DNA from 2 places in the Pradoshia sp. Z6_59 genome. Region 2 is predicted to be linked to the other one. Evidence: riboswitches for the same ligand, from Rfam matches in the RefSeq annotation. Region 2 holds a riboswitch; the other holds the start of a gene.
The links. Region 2 has a riboswitch for glycine ahead of gcvT (glycine cleavage system aminomethyltransferase GcvT). Riboswitches for the same ligand answer to the same signal wherever they lie in the genome.
Positions count from the first base shown of each region.

Region 1 (9,687 bases), on a different contig from region 2:
ATACTAAGTATGTGAAATGTTGAGCAAGTTAAATATACATACGGAGGATTGATTGGAATGAAAGCTGCTGTAGTGAGTGCAAAGAACCCTGGTAAAGTGGAATTAGTTGAAAAGGAACTGCCAAAGTTAAAACCCGGTCAAGCTTTAGTTGATGTAGAATATTGCGGAGTGTGTCATACAGACTTGCACGTAGCAAAAGGCGATTTCGGCGCAGTTCCGGGAAGAATACCTGGACATGAAGGAATCGGCATTGTGAAAGAAATTGCAGACGATGTTACCAGTTTAAAGGTAGGAGATCGTGTCAGCATTGCCTGGTTCTTTAAGGGATGCGGAACTTGCGAGTACTGTGTGACAGGAAATGAAACCTTCTGCCGCAGCGTACAAAATGCCGGTTTCACGGTTGATGGAGCAATGGCTGAACAATGTATCGTAGAAGCGGACTATGCAGTTAAAGTACCTGAAGGACTAGATCCAGCTCAAGCAAGCAGTATTACTTGCGCAGGTGTAACTTGCTACAAAGCAATCAAAGTTTCTGATATTAAACCTGGTCAATGGATTGCTATCTATGGCTGTGGTGGATTAGGTAACCTTGCGATCCAATATGCGAAAAATGTATTTAACGCAAAGGTAATTGCAGTGGATATTAATGATGATAAATTGGCATTGTCCAAAGAAGTAGGAGCAGACCTTGTATGTAATCCATTAACAGATGGAGATGCAGGTGAGTGGATTCAGGAGAAAGTTGGAGGAGCTCATGCTGCAGTTGTTACAGCTGTTTCCAAAGTTGCCTTTAACCAGGCTGTTAACTCTGTTCGTGCCACGGCTAAAGTTGTTGCAGTAGGGTTACCTCCTGAAACAATGGATTTGGCTATCGTGAAAACCGTATTGGATGGTATTCAAATCGTTGGTTCCTTAGTTGGTACACGTAAGGATTTAGAAGAAGCCTTCCAATTTGGAGCAGAGGGCAAAGTAGTGCCAATCGTTGAAACAAGATGCTTGCATGAAGTAAATGATATTTTTGAAGAAATGGAAGCGGGTAAAATCCAGGGCCGTATGGTCATCGATATGCACAAACACGAATAATTCCAATCAATAACCTTAAAAAATATACTCAAGCAGTCTTACATTCAATCAAGGATGTAAGGCTGTTTTTTTTGTACCTTTTTAGATATTTGGGAGCTTAGTACATTAAAATCATGCTTACGTTAATAGGATTATTTCCCCAAAAACAAAGACGATGTGAAGCTGGTTGATGTACTGTAGAAATATATATAAATCTAATGTATGTGTTCAGTATCCTAAATAAATATAAAAAACTTCCAATATTTGAAACCTTTTTAGGGAAATTCATCACTAATAGACAGAAGGGGGCGAGAAAGTGGATTACAAGGAAGAGCAGAGGCTGGTCAAGAAAGCTATAAAGGGGAATAAAAAGAGCTTTGAACGATTAGTTAAGCAGCATTATGAAAGAATATATCGAACGGCTTATATATATGTTAACAATCAGGAGGATGCATTGGATGTGGTTCAGGATGCAACATATCAGGCCTTTATCTCAATTCATTCTTTGAAACATCCTGAGTACTTCATGACTTGGCTCACGAAAATTATCATTCGCTGTGCTGGACAAGTGGTCAAAAAGAGAGGAACTGTTATACCTTTCTCGGATGAAATATTAATAGGTATGATTCCGCAATCGGAGGAAAAGAAAGAAGTTGATTGTGGAGAATTAATGGATGCTTTGGTCCAAATTAAAGAGAATTATCGGACAAGCATTCTTTTGTTTTATTATCATGATTATTCTATTAAAACAATCAGCACTATTATGCAAATACCTGAAGGAACCGTTAAAACCAATTTAAGCAGAGGGAAAGAGGCACTAAAAAAAATCTTAAATGAGGAGGGATTCGACCATGGAAGAAAAGGATTTAAAGAAGGCATTTAACCAAATACCAGTACCTAAAGAAAGTGTGTTTAAGGCCATTGATGATGGGTTAAAGCAGGGAAATGAAAAAAAGAGACCACAGACGATGAAGAGAAAACTTCTATACGGGGGAGTGGCTTCTATAGCAATTCTATCTTTGACAATCAGTTCAGGGTTTATCCATCCAACGATGAACAAAGTACTCGCAAAAACTCCTTTAGTAGGTCAAATATTTAAAGATTTTGAAGATTCCCTTGGAACAGAATTAGCAAAACAAAACCTGGTTTACGAATTAAATGAGACCAGTACTAGTAAGGGAGTTAATGTAACCCTGACTAATGCATATTTTGATGGGTATATTGTTTCGATTACAGGACATGTAGATGGCAATCTAAGAGAGCAAAATCCAGGAGAGAGCGATGAGTTAAGTATGGATGGAAATTTCGAGAATTATGAAGGGGATGCTGATCCCTGGCTTAATGGGCAATCAACTGCTTTTAAGAAAAAAGGAGATGGGTTTGATTTTCAAATGACTTTAAATTATCCATATGAGGAATTAAAGGAGAATTTTAATTTGCCAATCATGATCCATAGCATTAATGGGACTAAAGGAGAATGGAATTTCTCGGTTCCGATTAAACAAAAAAAGAATAAAGCTATCGCATTAGATTACACAAAAAACTATCCGAATGAAAATGTCCAAATTAAAGTTAATGAATTGCTTTATGGAAGCATTACATCGACTATTATGTTTGAAACAAAAACAGAGTATGAGAATGATGATATATTTTTAGGGAAGGCAACTGACAATAAGGGGAATAGGTTGGATATTGGAAATCCTGTAAAAGTTAATAAGAAAACAAATGGTAAAGTACGTGAATTTCGAACGATAGAGAATTTAGATCCAGATGCTAAATCCATCACTTTCTATCCACATTTAAGTCTATCAGAACCTTCAGCAGAAAAAAAACTAGCGGCAGGTACGTCCTTTACATTGAATAGTCAACGTTCTGATAAGTCGATCCGAGTTAATGGTATCAAACATGAAAAGGATCAATTGATTGTTGACTATAATTTATATGGATTTCCTAAGAGTCTTAAGGGAGAAAAATATGAGAATTTGCTCGATACTTTAGGGTATGTGTTTAATATAATTGATCAAAGGTTTGTGGATACAGACGAGGATTATACACCATATATAGATCGTAACCATGTTAAAGTCCTTGATAAAGATACAATGCATTTTCAATCAGTATTTGATTTAAGTGGAGAAGTTGTATATGAGGGGGATATCATTCAAAAAATCAACAATTTTGAAATGGATCATGCTATTATGCAGTTTGATTTTTATCCATTTTTAGAGAGAGTTGAGCTTGATCCTTTCACAGTGAATATACCGCAGAATAAGGAGGAAATCGAGAATCATAAATAAAAATCGTTTTGAAACTATATTGGCTAAGTTCGGTATCGCTGGACTAAGTTTTCATTTAATACAGAAATGCTATGGATAAAAAATGCACTCCAATTGTTAAGTGTGATCTAACAACTGGAGTGAATTATTATTTTTAGTTTTGCTCTATTATCATAATCTCTTCTTTTTATGATAGTTATATATGATAATCAATAAGACAAACCATAATGGTGTAAGCAGCATTGCTAAGCGTGTTTCCGCAGCAATGAGCATTACAATCAGTATGAAAGCAAACATACCTAGGATTACATAATTTATAGTTGGTGTTAATGGAGCTTTGAATGTAGATTTAGCTCTTAAATCAGGTCTCGTTTTTACATATTTGATATGCGAGATTAAAATAATGCTCCATACCCAAATGAAACAGATGGCGCTGATTGTTGTAACGATTGTAAAGGCCTGCTCTGGTATCAGCTTGCTAAGCAGTGCACCGACAGAAACGACAATAGTAGAAGTTACTAATGCATTGCTCGGTACATGGTGCTTATTTAATTTTGAGAATCTTTTTGGTGCTTCTTTATGATTGCTTAAGTTGTAAAGAATGCGGCTGGTTGAAAACAATCCGCTGTTTGAAGCAGAGGCTGCGGATGTTAATACAACAAAGTTGATAATACCTGCCGCCATTGGAATACCGATTAAGGCGAAGACACCTACAAATGGACTGCTTGTTGCACTTAATTGATCCCAAGGATTGATGCATAAAATAACAAATAAGGCACCTACATAAAACAGCAAAATCCGTACCGGTATTTTGTTGATAGCAGATGGAATGTTTTTTCGCGGATTAGCTGTTTCAGCAGCAGATACACCAATAAGTTCTACTCCAACGAAGGAGAAGACAACCATTTGCAGTGATAGTAAGAACCCGGATATTCCATTCGGGAACATGCCGCCATGATTCCAAAGGTTAGAAACAGAAACAGTTCCGCTATCTGTTTCAAATCCAATCACAAGCAGTACGATTCCTACGACAATAAGTGCAACAATAGTGACGACTTTAATAATGGCAAACCAGAATTCTAACTCACCAAATAGTTTGACGGTTAATAGATTTAATCCTAATAGAATGACTAAACAAATGATAGCAGGCACCCACTGCGGGATATCAAACCAGTATTGTGTATATAAACCAACAGCAATAATATCGGCCATGGCCGTCATAATCCAGCAGAACCAATACGTCCAGCCAGTCACAAATCCAGCCCATGGACCCAAATAATCAGCTGCAAAATCGATAAATGATGTATGATTTGTATTGGATAAAAGTAATTCACCCAATGCTCTCATAACAAAAAATAGAGCTACTCCGATAATCAGATAAGAAAATAGGATGGATGGACCGGCTAAATGAATGGATTTGCCGGAGCCTAAAAATAAGCCGGTTCCAATTGTGCCCCCAATTGCAATTAATTGTACATGACGATTTTTTAAATCCCTTTTTAACTCTTGCTTAGCCAAGTTGCATGCCCCCGTTTAATCTTAGATGTCTAAAACAGGCACCTAGTAAAATAGATATTTATCATTTTTCTCGCTTTATTTAGATACTATGTCTCACCTCACTATTGATATTGGACAATAAAAAAAGAGATTGGTTGTCTCCAATCTCTAAAAGGGCAAGAATAACAAAAATCGTTACCATTCTGTCCTTTTGCCTGAGATTGTGAATCCTTCGGCGCTGTATAAATACAGTCTCTCCAGAAGCTGCTCCCGCCATAGTTTTATCCACAGCGATCAAAGCGTGCTATATTAAATTATTAATTCTCAGAGTATGTTAACTTATTAACATAATTCTGAAAAAATGTTATGAAAAAAATGCTATCACTAAATTATTATGTTGTCAAACTAAGTACATGTAATTAAATGATTTGTTGAAGCATATGGAAGAGCCCAAGATTTACTTGATATAAATATAAACCATATGCTTTTGAAATGATTAACAGCAAGGGAACATTACGATATTACCTTCACAACTATTGATATAGCTTTATCAAGCGGTGAACTAGAATTAGGTGGTGTGGTATCTGAAATACTTGCTTTTGAACAATCAATTAATGATACTAAACAAGCTTCAGTTCTGATAAACAATTACTATAAGTATTAAATAGTAAAGAAAGGTACTAGGTCTCTCTCTTTTTTGTTTACTATTTTAAACATCTTGAGGATCATTCCTTTAGAAATATAAGCATGGCAATGAGGTTAAGTGGAAGGCCAGAATCGAAAGCTCTCTTTTCCATGTTTATTTTAACAGTAGCGCAATTCTTTCTGAAAAAAGACCAAATCACTCGAGGATTTGGTCTTTAATCTACTTTATTAAAAGGCAAATTGAAATTTAGAGTTCATCCGCTATCCCCAGCAGGATAATACCGAAGATAACAACTGCGATGATCATGTATTGTTTTTTAGTCAGTTTCTCTTTTAGGAAGATTCGTGACAGGATAATTGAAAAGATACTGTAAGAAGCAATCAATGGTGCTGCAATAATTGCATAGCCTGATGCCATGGCAAATACGTAGAAAAATTGACCAATCGTTTCCAAAATAGCTGCTATCCCTTTATCGCGCTCTTTAAATACATGGAAGGATTCCTTCTTAATAAAGCGAAGATAGATAAAACATACGGCAGCGCATAGGAAAAAGGTATATTCATACGCAAGCAAAGCTGAATTTTCGCTGATTAAATTCAATTCATCCAGATAGATGGCATCCGCAAATGTAGCAAGTCCATCAATAATGCAATATAAAATTGGGAAGATAATAGCCAAAAAACCAATTTGGTATTTTTTGTCGATATGCTCAGAATTCAGTCGACGAGCTTCATCTTCTGCTCTTTTTTCCAGAACGGCAATCCCCACAATCCCAAGAGTGATAATGATAATCCCAAGCACTTCAATGATACTTAGCTCATGAGTGAAAAAAATGAAGAGCAGAATGCTTGTTACAACACCTGAGGAATTCTGGATTGGTGAGGCGATGGACAATTCAATATAGCGCAAACCAATATACCCAAATGCCATAGATAGGATGTATAAAGCAGATACAGGTAAATAATGGATCATTTCCATTGGATTGAACTGTATATCTTTTATAATCATATAGGCTGTTGCATGAATTCCCATGACAAGACCAACCATGATGATAATTTTAATATGGCTGTACTTGTCGTTGCTGTCTGATCCCTTTTTATAAAATAGGTCAGCACCACCCCATGCTAAAGCTGTTAGTAGTGAAAAAATAAACCACATAACGATTCTCCTTGTTGAAGTTTAATAAGCTTTCTGAACCCCGTATAACAAGACATACAAAATCGTTTACTCAAGTGAGAAGACGTTACTGCTGCTATTGCTAAACGGAGAGCAGAGCTATGAATAAAAATGAATATTAATAGAGTCACAGAGTCAAGAATATAATTTCCTTGTAAACTGTGTCAAGGGATTTAAAGGATGAAACTATAATAGAAGTGTGCATTTAATATAACAATAGTAATGAAAGGGCTATCTTTTTGTTTTTCTTAATTTTTCAAATATAATAGCAGGAGAATTAACAAATATAGAAGAGGATGGAAAGTTCGCTAAACAGGGGAGTTGGCCATGTTAGATTTAGTCCCAATTATGCTTGAAAAGGTAGGCATTATTGTCATTATAGCGTTTTTAATTTCTAAAATGAATTCCTTTCGCCAAATCATTCACCCAGACCATAATCTAAATGAGCAGTTGAAATTATTTCTATTATTCGGCATGTTTGGGGTTATTAGTAATTATACTGGAATAGAAGTTTATCATTCTATGGTTGAGGAGAATAGATGGCTTTCAGCTATTGGAGAAGATAGTGCCATTGCTAATACAAGAGTGATGGGTGTTGTGATAGGTGGATTATTGGGAGGTCCCGTTGTTGGAGGAGGAGCTGGCCTGATAGCCGGTATACACCGGTATACATTGGGAGGGTTTACTGCCTTTTCCTGCGCCCTTTCTACCATCCTGGCCGGAATATTGGCAGGGTATATAGGCAACAGAAGAAAAAGGAGCGGGGGTCAGATAACGCCATTGTTTGCTGCAGGTATCGGGATGTCCCTCGAAGCTCTGCAAATGGTGATCATCCTAGCTACTGCCAAACCTCTTGAGCATGCATGGAGCCTCGTGCAGTTTATCGGTTTGCCGATGATCACCATGAATGGATTCGGAACACTGTTGTTCATGCTGATCGTTCAGTCCATAAAGCGTGATGGAGAGATAGCACGTGCGAATCAAACCAATCAGGCATTTTTAATTGCGGACCAGACTCTGCCACATTTTCGTCAGGGCTTGAACACCCAATCATGCAAAGAAATATCGAAAATTATGCTTAATTTAACCGATGCGGATGCTGTCTCTATCACGGATGAACATTTGGTTCTCGCTCATTTGGGGGCAGCCTCTGATCATCATAAACCTAGCGTAAAGCCGAGTACTGGGCTGACTAAGAAAGTACTTGAATCAGGATATGTATCAATAGCTAAATCGAAGGAGGAAATCGAGTGCAGGCATAAGGACTGTCCGCTCGTAGCTGCCATCGTTCTCCCTTTAAAAGTGAATGGGGAAATCTCAGGAACCTTAAAATTGTATTATACAAAGCCGGATAAATTAGACAGAGTTCAGCAGCAGTTAGCAGAGGGGCTGGCTAATTTATTTTCCACTCAGCTTGAGCTGGCGGAAGCGGAACGGCAGGCTAAGCTTTTAAAGGACGCTGAGATAAAAGCCTTGCAGGCTCAGATTCATCCACACTTCTTATTTAATAGTCTAAATACGATATCTGCCCTATGCCGGACTGATCCTGATAAAGCTCGTAAACTACTATTAGAATTAAGTTTATTTTTTCGAGGCAATTTACAGGGAGCCAGACAGTTGCAGATTCCGTTAGAAAAAGAGCTGGAAAATGTAAAAGCTTATTTATCTTTAGAGCAAACGCGTTTTCCTCACAAATATGAAGTTAATTTTGATATAGAGAAAGGATTAGAAAATGTATTGATTCCCCCATTTTTATTGCAGCCTTTGGTAGAGAATGCGATTCATTATGCATTTCCACAAAGAAAACAGGTTGGGAAAATTAATATACAAGTGTGCTCAAATGGCAATTATATGAGAATGATTGTTGCGGATAATGGTCAGGGGATTGTGGAAGAAAGATTGAAAAATCTGAGCAGGCAGGTTGTACCGTCAGCCGGTGGAAATGGTACAGCTATTTTTAATATTAGTGAACGCTTAAAAGGTATTTATAATAACCAAGCCCATTTTAAGGTTGATAGCAAGGTGGGTGAGGGCACCACTGTTAATATCTTAATCCCGCTGGAAAGTAAAGGAGGTGACGAGCAGGATGCTGCGAGCCTATGTAGTGGATGATGAACCATTAGCCAGGGACGAGTTGAAATATTTACTGGCACGAAGCAAAGAAGTGGATGTCTTGGGTGAGAGTGATTGTATAGAAGATGCATTACGTGATATTCCACTGTTAAAGCCGGATATTGTTTTCTTAGATATTGAATTAGCGGGAGAGAACGGATTACATTTAGCCGCTAAACTAGAAGGGTTAAACCCAGTTCCAGCAATCGTTTTTGCCACTGCCTATGACGAGTATGCTCTTCAGGCTTTTGACGTGAATGCGGTAGATTATCTTTTGAAGCCCTTCAGTGAAGAACGTATTCACAAAACGCTGGACAAAGTTAAAAAGCTTCATTTACACACAAAGGAGCCTGAAAAAGTGGATACCAGTAATCTTCAATGTAAGGGAAAAATAGCTGTTATGACAGAAGAAAAAATTATATTGCTTACATGCAATGATATCGTATTCTTAGAATCATACGAAGGAAAGTGTAAAATCCAGGCTGTTAATCATCTTTATAAAGTAAGTGAGGCACTGATTGGATTGGAAAAAAAATTGCCCAAAACACAGTTCTTTCGGGTACATCGAAGCTATCTTGTGAATATCGATCATATCGTGGAGATATTACCATGGTTTAATTCAACCTATAACTTACGTATGTCGGATGGTTCCGAGGTTCCGGTCAGTCGAACCTATGTAAAGGAGCTGAAACAATTAGTAGGAATATAGGATTGATTTGCTATTCATTAGTTGTAAGTTGTAATTCATCCCAGTTATTTTGCGGTTCATTTTGAAAATGAGGTGTAAGAGTTTTCATTTGATACTATGAGAGTATAATACGTATGCAAAAAAGGGGGAACATTGAAATGAATGCGATTACAATTGTTATTGGCTCGATTTGTATCCTTTTAATAGCCTATCGTTTGTACGGGACATTTATG
Region 1 is NZ_JBZCPP010000015.1:41,680-51,366, reverse strand. Features, by position in the region: gene adhP (alcohol dehydrogenase AdhP) at 58-1,083, shown strand; gene AC4D4B_RS14615 (sigma-70 family RNA polymerase sigma factor) at 1,379-1,945, shown strand; gene AC4D4B_RS14610 (DUF4179 domain-containing protein) at 1,914-3,356, shown strand; gene AC4D4B_RS14605 (amino acid permease) at 3,507-4,853, opposite strand; glycine riboswitch at 5,026-5,103, opposite strand; gene AC4D4B_RS14600 (GRP family sugar transporter) at 5,725-6,636, opposite strand; gene AC4D4B_RS14595 (LytS/YhcK type 5TM receptor domain-containing protein) at 6,982-8,766, shown strand; gene AC4D4B_RS14590 (LytR/AlgR family response regulator transcription factor) at 8,741-9,475, shown strand; gene AC4D4B_RS14585 (carbon starvation CstA family protein) at 9,613-9,687, shown strand, end outside.
Region 1: linked by a shared signal. The riboswitch ahead of AC4D4B_RS14605 (amino acid permease) and the one ahead of gcvT (glycine cleavage system aminomethyltransferase GcvT) in region 2 are both predicted to bind glycine.

Region 2 (9,687 bases):
GGCTCTCGCCGAAAAAATGCGTTTTCCCTTTTATGATAGTGATCAGGCGGTAGCTGAACGAACAGGAAGGTCGATTCCACAGCTCTTTGATGAAGTAGGTGAAGATGGATTTAGGGACCTAGAACAGCAGGCACTGCAATCATTGCCTGTCGAAAATTGTATCATCGCGACAGGTGGGGGAATCATTCTCAGGGAAGACAACCTGAATTATATGAAGGAGAAGGGAACTGTTATTTGGCTCCATGCCAATCCGACAGAAATAATAAAAAGGCTCGAGACTGATTCATCACGCCCTTTATTGTCTGGAAATAAAGAGGAACAAATCGTGCAGCTTTATCAAAAGAGGGTTGACCTATATAAGCTGGCTGCTGATTTACAGGTTCATACGGACGGAAAAACAAAAATGGAGATTACAGAAGAGATATTAATGAAAATCACCATAAACTAGCTAACTTCTTATAAATTAATGAATAACACCCTTGATAAATGGAGATACTTCTGATGGGTGAATGTCTGATGAAAACAAATGATTATGTAAAATTTTTAACAATTCAGTGGTTAGTGTATATGAAGCAGCCAAAGGAAGTACGTAAAGAGCAACGCCGTAATCATAGAGATGATCGGCCGCCATTAATGAGCCATTGGTTCGGAATCATTCCGTTATCGATTGAAATGCTCTTTAAACGTAAGGCGTAATAAATCATGCTTGTTTGAAAAAGCAGTGGATTTGCTGAACCCACTGCTTTTTTGTATTCTTTTTTATATCTTCATCTTAGATTAAGTCATATTCATGCCATCAAACAAAAAGCCACACATATATAGTATGGCTTACTCCATTATTAATTAATTGACTATTATATATAAATGATTAATCCCATTGCTTTTTCCATTCATCTATTTGTTGTTGATAATCCTCCTGAATGCCCTTTAATTCTTCTTCTTTTTTGTTCTTAAGCTGTTCAATACCATCTGCTCGTATTTTATGCATGTCAGAAGCTTTAGCTAGTATTTCCTTTTGGATAGAATCGCTTATCAGTTTTTCAGTATGAAGGGTTTGGATAGCTCCTTCTATTCTGCTTTTTTCATTAGTAGATAAAGAATTCAGTGAATTGGCTAGGTTGATAATTTCTTTTCGTGCATCAAGCATATCAAATGCATGAACAGCCTGTTTTCCGGATATTTCAAAGATAGAAGGGGACCATTTGTTTTTAATTTGGGCATCTAATTCAGATTTATCGCTAACCCGAATGAACTCACCCTTACCAGCTTCGGCTACCTGTTTTAACTGTTGGACGCCTTCATCATCTACATCAAAACCGATAATATTAACGGTTGCCTGGATGTTGGAATCATGTAATGATTGAGCAGCCTTTACGGGGTCCCCATCACATGTTTCAATTCCATCACTTACGATATAAATCTTATTATTATATTCACCACTATAGTTTGTAAGGATCTCTTGTGCTTTACTGATAGCTTGGCTAAGTGGAGTCCATCCGCTTGCATTAAATTTATTCATAGCGGTTTGAAATTCTGTCTGAGCATATGGTTTTAAAGGATAAACTGTATCAATTTTACCGCACGATTTTGCTTTATCTGCATCGGAACCGGTTCCTTCATGTCCATATACAAGAAGCGATGTATTTGTATTCTGTGGAAGAGAAGATACAAAGGTAGAAATGGCGTCTTTCGCTATATCGATTTTCTTTCCGCCTGGAACTTCTGCATTCATACTTCCACTGGCATCAAGTAATACAACCACATTCGTTTTTTCAGGTGTTTGTTGCTCTTCTTTTTCTTCTGCTGATCCTGTTGGTAGTTCAGGAGCTTTAAGGCCTGGATCATACATTCTTAATTGATCATAGTATGTTTGATATTCCCCGGTGCCAATAGCATAAATTAAATAGTCATAAAGTTCTTCATCGGTTAGTTCCTTATGTTCTTTTATGTGTTGGGTAATGGTCGTCTCGCTGTTTTTCTTAAATGTATCATTATAATAGTTTAAATAGGGTTGAGCATCCCAACCGGTTTTTCCGTCCAATTTCTTGTTGACTATTTCTTCCATTAATATTCCTTGCTCTTGAGTCATCATTCCTTCAAACGTGGCATCAGCTTTTGGGATTGCAGCTTCTGAGCTTTTTTTCTCAGATGGATTAACTGCTTTGGCAGTAGTCTCAAAATCATTCCCTTTATCTTTGTCATTGGGTGAGCATCCAGCTGTCAATATAAATAGTAGAAAAAGCAAAAATAAAATTAATTGATAGCTAATTTTCTTCATCTTGTACCTCCATATCATTCAAAAGTAAAAAAACAGATGAATATACTCAGATGAAAATAGCAGAGGATGTTTATGTCGTTCTTAATCTCCTATATTTTACATAAAAACATAATTATATGGAAATTTATTGAATGTTAGGATATAAATCGAAAGGAGGTGGAAACGTTGGATTAGGAGAATGCTGTATTAATTGAAATAGCTGCCTCGGTATGGCAGCTATATATTAGAAGTTCTATTTAGAAGTATTGAAGTAACCGACCATATATTCTGAAACTGGACAAGCAGGTTCGCCTTTTTACATTTCGATTCATAGCTTTAATGATTAAATAATGGAACGATAGAATGCTCACCAAACTGAGAACATTGATGAGTATCATTGAAAACATATGCCTTAATTGGCTGCCTCTGATTGATACTCAATTTTGTTTTGCGAATATCCAGCCTGAGCTTTATTAGATTCCTTTAGATAGCCTGACCGCTAAGATAAAAAAGTCCGCCATTTATGATGCTGACACGGATTCTGGGTTCGTATTGCATTCGCAATGCTTCCTTTTCAAGGTCATACATGTTAGTTTCCTCTTCTTTTTTGTCCTCATAAAAATGGTTCAGCAAACTCAAATCTTTATTCCAGCGCACGAGAGCCTCATCAGCCCACCCATGGTCATCCTGATTAATTTTATTTTGGATGTAAGTTTTGATACGATGCAATCCGCTTTGATAACGAATAATTGGTGTAAGCGTAAATGTATAGTCAGATATTTTAGGTGTAAGCGACAGTTTATCAGCTGAATCAATGAAATTTTCTACAAAAAGACCGTTGATCAGGTTTAATCCTATTGAAAAGAATAAATCCTTTTTTCGGTCGCATTCATAGGAGATATTAACATTTACACCTAACCAGGGAAATAAAGGCATCTGACCACTAGTCACTTTAATCTCCTCAAATAAACGGATATGCTTAGATAGTCTTTGGGCAGACGCGAATATTTGGTGCAGGCGAGGGGATCCGAAATGTATGAATTCCCCTTTTAAATCAGGAGGAGCTGCCTCTTTATCGAGGATAAACGTTAAACTCATCGGATTGGGCACTCCGCCAACTTTCTCGAGATAATGCCAATAAAAAGGGCGGTTCATTAGTTCTTTATCCATATCAATCGTCAATTGCACAGTTAGATGACCTGGCCCTTGATTGATGATTTCACATTGATTGGCTGTGAAAAATTGAACGAGAAACTCAAGAATTTCCTGTTGCTGCATGTGATGGCATCTCCTTTTTTAAATCTTGAGCAAGCTGTATTAGAGAAGTGAGATTATCCATTTTAACCTTCATCTCACCCTCTGTTTTTGATTTATTGAGGATATCGGTTAAATGCTCTTCAAGATTCTTAACCTCCAGCCTTGTTAAAATATCATCAAGTTCTCCTACGACGCGTTCAAATAATTGAATTTTTTCGTAGAGAATTTTCATAATATGATCTTCAATAGTATTTCTGGTCGCAAAATTATAGATTCGGACATCTTCTGTTTGTCCAAGTCTGTGAATTCGGCCGATTCTTTGTTCCAGGCGCATCGGATTCCAAGGTAAATCAAAGTTTATAATATGATGGCAAAACTGCAGGTTAATTCCTTCTCCACCTGCTTCTGTAGCAATTAAGACTTGCGCTTGTTTTTCAAATAGTTCCTTCATCCAGTCCTTCTTACTGCGTTTAAATCCGCCGCGGAATGGAACAGAACTGATTCCATTTTGCTTAAGAAACCACTGCAAATATAATTGTGTGGCTCGATACTCGGTAAAAATGATAACCTTATCTTTTATGGAATGAATCAATTCAAGCGCTTTTTTTGCTTTTGAATTGCCATCAACCAGTTCGACCAGGTTGATAAGGTTATGTATGGCTTCCTTAAAGCTTAGTCCGGCATCTGGGTTTCGATCGAGCATATTTTTCAGCGTAAAGTAGACGGCTTCTCTGCTGCTGCATGCCTCACGCTGGAGGATTAAAGAAGAAAATGTACTTCCGATACCCTCCGGCAATTCTTTCCTAAATGAAGAAACTCCATCATATAGAGCCTGCTCCTTTTCGGTGAAATCTATAAAAATGGTTTCAACCTTTCTCTTTGTCCATTCAATGCCGGTATCCTGGCGTTTATTTCGAATCATCACCATATTAACCAATTCTTTTAAATAAGCATCATCCTTTAATGAACGTTTCTTAGCAGAGAAGCGTTCATTAAATTTGGCATAGCTTCCTAAATGCCCTGGCTTAAGCAATGATACAAGATAAAAAATTTCTTCTAGCTTGTTTTGAATAGGGGTTGCCGTTAATAGTAGACAGAACTTTCTTTGGACTTTTTGTACAAACTCATAGTTTTTGGTTTTATTGTTTTTTAACTTGTGAGCTTCATCTATGATGACAATGTCATAGGTTTGTTCCAATATGGCAGAACGATGAGGCTCTCGTTTAGCAGTATCTATGGAAGTGATTATACATTCAGAATCCCACCCATACCCCTTTCTATATATGACAGCAGGTATGTGAAACTTCTGATTAAGCTCCTTTGCCCATTGGGATACGAGAGAGGCTGGGACTAGTATTAGTATTTTGCTTGCCAGGCCCCGAATCATATATTCCTTTAAAATAAGACCGGCCTCTATCGTTTTGCCAAGACCCACTTCATCAGCCAATATGGCTTTACCATTCATTCTTTCAATGACTTCGGTAGCAGCTTCGAGCTGATGGTTTAAAGGTGTAAATCCTGATAAATGCTTTGGTGCAAGGAGGCCGTTGAAATCTGGAATCAGATTATGCTTTTCGGCCTCCAATCCGAGTTTAAAAAGAGAGTAGCTGCACCATGGGCCGTCCTCCATAATCTTTTCTTCAAGCTCCTTTTCCCAATCTTCATCAAAATAGACCTTTGGTGTTAAACTCAATGTGAATCCCAACTTTCTTTACTTAAGCTAGTTAGATAAATGTTTGATAGTAATTTATAGAAGTCTCCGTCTCAGATAGGTGCTGCTATCAATTCCAAAATAACAGTAGAAGGGTAATCTTCGGCTAAAATCTGATTAACGCCTTATGCGGTTGACGGATATTTATAAGGAATTGATTAAGCCGACCCCTAAACGATTTTTCACCGCAATAAAGCTGAGGTATTACTGACAATTTTTTTAGTTTCCTATTCATTCATCAGAGATAACGTAATTGTTGCCACCTGATAATTGTTGATGGTAGGATATAAATGTAAGACTATTTAGAAAACGGCTTATCTCTTGCTTTTTGTTTAGTATGACCAATTTACATAATTATATGAGCGAATGAAGGCAAGGGGAGAGACCGCATACTGCGGCACCGAAGGAGCAAATGGTGAAACCATGAATCTCTCAGGTACAGAGACTCTTGCTGGACGCATCTCTGGAGAGCGCTTCCTTTATTGTGAAGCCACCCAAGAGGAAACGCCGAAGTACGTTATCCGGCGGTAAACTTTCAGGTATCAGGACAGAGCCCCCCTAATAAGGGAGGTTTCTGTCCTTTTTTTCGTGGATCACTGAAGGGTATATCACCTCGGTCAAATGCGGAAAAGCGGCGTTTTACTTAATAAGTTAACAAGCAATCGTTTAAATGTCATAACTAGCAAGAGAATCCGTATATAACGAACTTTTTAGGAGGGTAAGGATGGGAGAATTAAAGCAGACTCCGCTGATCAGTGTGTACAGGGAGTATGGAGGAAAAACAATTGATTTTGGCGGCTGGGAATTGCCTGTCCAATTTTCGGGCATTAAACAGGAGCATGAAGCAGTACGTACAAGAGCAGGCCTCTTTGATGTATCACATATGGGGGAATTTATCGTTAAGGGTGCTGGCTCACTACCATTTTTGCAGCTCATGATGACCAACGATGTCAGTAAGCTGAAAACAGGCCGGGCACAGTATACTGCTATGTGCTATGAGGATGGCGGAACGGTTGATGACCTGATTATTTATAAAAAAGATGAAGATGATTATTTGTTAGTTGTGAACGCATCTAATATTGATAAAGATTTTGAATGGCTAGAAAAGCATGTCAGCGAAGATGTGGAACTAAAAAATGTATCGGAACAAATAGGACAATTGGCCATACAGGGACCGCTTGCTGCTGATATTCTACAGAACCTTGTAGAAGAAGTGGATCTCGATACTATTGGTTTCTTTGCTTTTCGTGAAGATGTCATAATAAATGGCATTAGTGTACTGGTTTCAAGAACTGGCTACACCGGAGAAGATGGATTTGAATTGTACTGTAAGAGCGAAGATGCAGTGAAACTTTGGAAGGATCTCTTAGAAATCGGTAAGGATAAGGGGTTAGTTCCATGTGGACTGGGGGCAAGAGATACGCTTCGGTTTGAAGCGAAACTTCCCTTATATGGCCAAGAGCTATCACCAGAGATTTCACCTATCGAAGCAGGAATTGGGTTCGCTGTAAAAACCGATAAAGTACATTTTATTGGTAAGGAAGTTTTAAAGGGACAGAAGGAAAATGGCGCCACTAGAAAGCTTGTCGGAATCGAAATGATTGACCGCGGTATACCGAGACATGGGTATCCGGTTTTCGTTAAGGATGATGTAATAGGGGAAGTGACCACTGGAACACAATCCCCAACCTTAAAGAAAAACGTAGGCCTTGTCCTGATTAATGTAGAATTCGCTAACCTTGATGAAGTAGTCGAGGTTGAGATAAGGGGAAAAAGATTAAAGGCGAAAATTGTTAGTACTCCATTTTATAAACGCACTCAGGCAGGAGGAGTAAAAAAATGAAGCATCGTTATTTACCAATGACAGAGCGGGATACTGAACAGATGTTAACAGCGATTGGTGTAGAATCAATCGATGACTTATTTTCTGATATACCTGAAAAAGTAAGGTTTAAGGGTGAATACAAGCTAAAAAAAGCAAAGTCTGAATCATCACTTCTGAAAGAATTAACAGAGCTGGCCGAGAAAAATGCCAATCTTAGGACCCATAGTTCTTTCCTTGGAGCGGGAGTATATGACCATTACATGCCGGTCATCGTTGATCACGTAATCTCAAGATCAGAGTTTTATACCGCTTATACACCCTATCAACCGGAGATTTCCCAAGGAGAATTGCAGGCTATTTTTGAATTTCAAACGATGATTTGTGAACTGACCGGAATGGATGTGGCGAACTCCTCCATGTATGATGGGGGAACTGCTCTGGCCGAGGCAGCCATGCTCTCAGCAGGACATACACGCCGTAAGAAACTGCTTGTTTCAGAGGCAGTGCACCCAGAATCACGGGCTGTTTTATCCACTTATGCAAAAGGCCAATATCTTGAGCTTGAAGTTGTTCCCTGTAAAAACGGGGTAACGGATACAGAACAATTGGCGGGTATGATGACTGAAGAGGTAGCTGGTTTTATTACTCAATATCCAAACTTCTTTGGCCGAATCGAAAACTTAGCTGAAATTGAACAAATTGTACATGAACATAAAGGAATGTTAATTGTTTCAAGTAACCCACTTTCACTTGGTGTCCTGAAACCGCCGGGTGAATTCGGTGCAGATATTGTCATTGGGGATGCACAGCCTTTTGGAATTCCGGCTGCATTTGGTGGACCTCATTGCGGATATTTCGCAGTTACTTCTAAGCTGATGAGAAAAGTACCTGGACGTTTGGTTGGCCAAACAGTTGATGAGGACGGGAAGCGCGGGTTTGTATTAACCCTGCAGGCGAGAGAACAGCATATTCGCCGCGATAAAGCGACCTCAAATATTTGCTCAAACCAGGCATTAAATGCTCTCGCAGCCTCTGTGGCAATGACTGCGTTAGGTAAGAAAGGCGTGCAGGAGATGGCACTTCAAAATCTCCAAAAAGCGCATTATGCAAAGGAGCAATTAAAAGCAAATGGACTTGAAATTGCCTTTGAAGGACCTTCATTCAATGAGTTTGTTGTTAAGCTAAATGGTTCTGTAGCTGCAGCTAATAAAATGCTCATCCAAAAAGGCATAATTGGTGGTTACGATTTAGCTAATGATTATCCTGCCTTAACCAATCATATGCTTGTGGCAGTGACGGAGCTGCGTACAAAAGAAGAGATTGATAGATTTGCACAGGAATTGGGGGATTTCCATGAATAAACAGGATCAGCCATTAATATTTGAACAAACCAAGCCGGGCCGTATCGGCTATTCGTTGCCGGAAATGGATGTTCCGGAGTCAGCTTTAACTGAGCTTTTGCCTGAGGAGTTCATTCGCACAGAGGAACCAAAGCTGCCTGAAGTATCCGAGTTGGATATCATGCGTCATTATACGGCACTTTCGAGAAGAAACCATGGCGTTGATTCCGGTTTCTATCCGCTCGGTTCCTGTACTATGAAATATAATCCGAAAATTAATGAAAATGTTGCCCGTCTAAATGGATTTGCACATGTTCATCCCCTGCAGGACGCAGAAGCTGTACAGGGTTCTTTAGAGTTAATGTATGATTTGCAGCAAAGTCTAAAGGAAATCACTGGTATGGACGAAGTCACTTTGCAACCGGCTGCGGGAGCGCATGGAGAGTGGACGGGATTAATGATGATTCGCGCCTATCATGAGTCGAATGGTGACTTTGATCGCGTAAAAGTAATTGTTCCTGATTCTGCTCATGGTACGAATCCTGCCTCAGCCACAGTTGCGGGATTGCAAACTGTTACCGTGAAGTCAGGGCCGGATGGTTTAGTTGATCTGGAAGATTTGAAGAATGTTGTAGGGAAAGATACAGCAGCTTTGATGCTTACAAATCCAAATACACTGGGACTTTTTGAAGAACAGATCATCGAGATGGCCGAAATTATTCATGATGCCGGTGGGAAACTATACTATGACGGTGCCAATCTGAATGCTGTCCTATCCAAGGCTCGACCGGGTGATATGGGATTTGACGTTGTTCATCTTAACTTGCATAAGACATTTACTGGACCACATGGCGGCGGTGGACCAGGTTCAGGGCCGGTTGGGGTTAAGAAGGAGTTAATTCCGTTCTTACCAAAACCGCTTATTGTAAAAGAAGAGAATGGCTATCAGCTTGATTACAATCGTCCGCAATCAATTGGCAGAGTAAAGCCGTACTATGGAAATTTTGGAATCAATGTCCGTGCCTATACGTATATTCGGTCTATGGGACCAGACGGATTGAAGGCAGTAACAGAGTATGCTGTCTTAAATGCAAACTATATGATGAGAAGATTGGCGGAGTATTATGATCTTCCATATGATAAGCACTGTAAGCATGAGTTTGTGATTAGCGGAAAACGTCAGAAGAAACTTGGTGTACGGGCTCTTGATATTGCCAAGAGATTGCTAGACTTTGGCTATCATCCTCCAACCATTTATTTCCCTTTGAATGTGGAAGAATGCATGATGATTGAGCCA
Region 2 is NZ_JBZCPP010000004.1:192,175-201,861, forward strand. Features, by position in the region: gene AC4D4B_RS06415 (shikimate kinase) at 1-448, shown strand, start outside; gene AC4D4B_RS06420 (YqzE family protein) at 502-696, shown strand; gene AC4D4B_RS06425 (vWA domain-containing protein) at 869-2,278, opposite strand; gene AC4D4B_RS06430 (YqhG family protein) at 2,741-3,535, opposite strand; gene AC4D4B_RS06435 (DEAD/DEAH box helicase) at 3,513-5,144, opposite strand; glycine riboswitch at 5,592-5,683, shown strand; glycine riboswitch at 5,687-5,778, shown strand; gene gcvT (glycine cleavage system aminomethyltransferase GcvT) at 5,950-7,068, shown strand; gene gcvPA (aminomethyl-transferring glycine dehydrogenase subunit GcvPA) at 7,065-8,411, shown strand; gene gcvPB (aminomethyl-transferring glycine dehydrogenase subunit GcvPB) at 8,404-9,687, shown strand, end outside.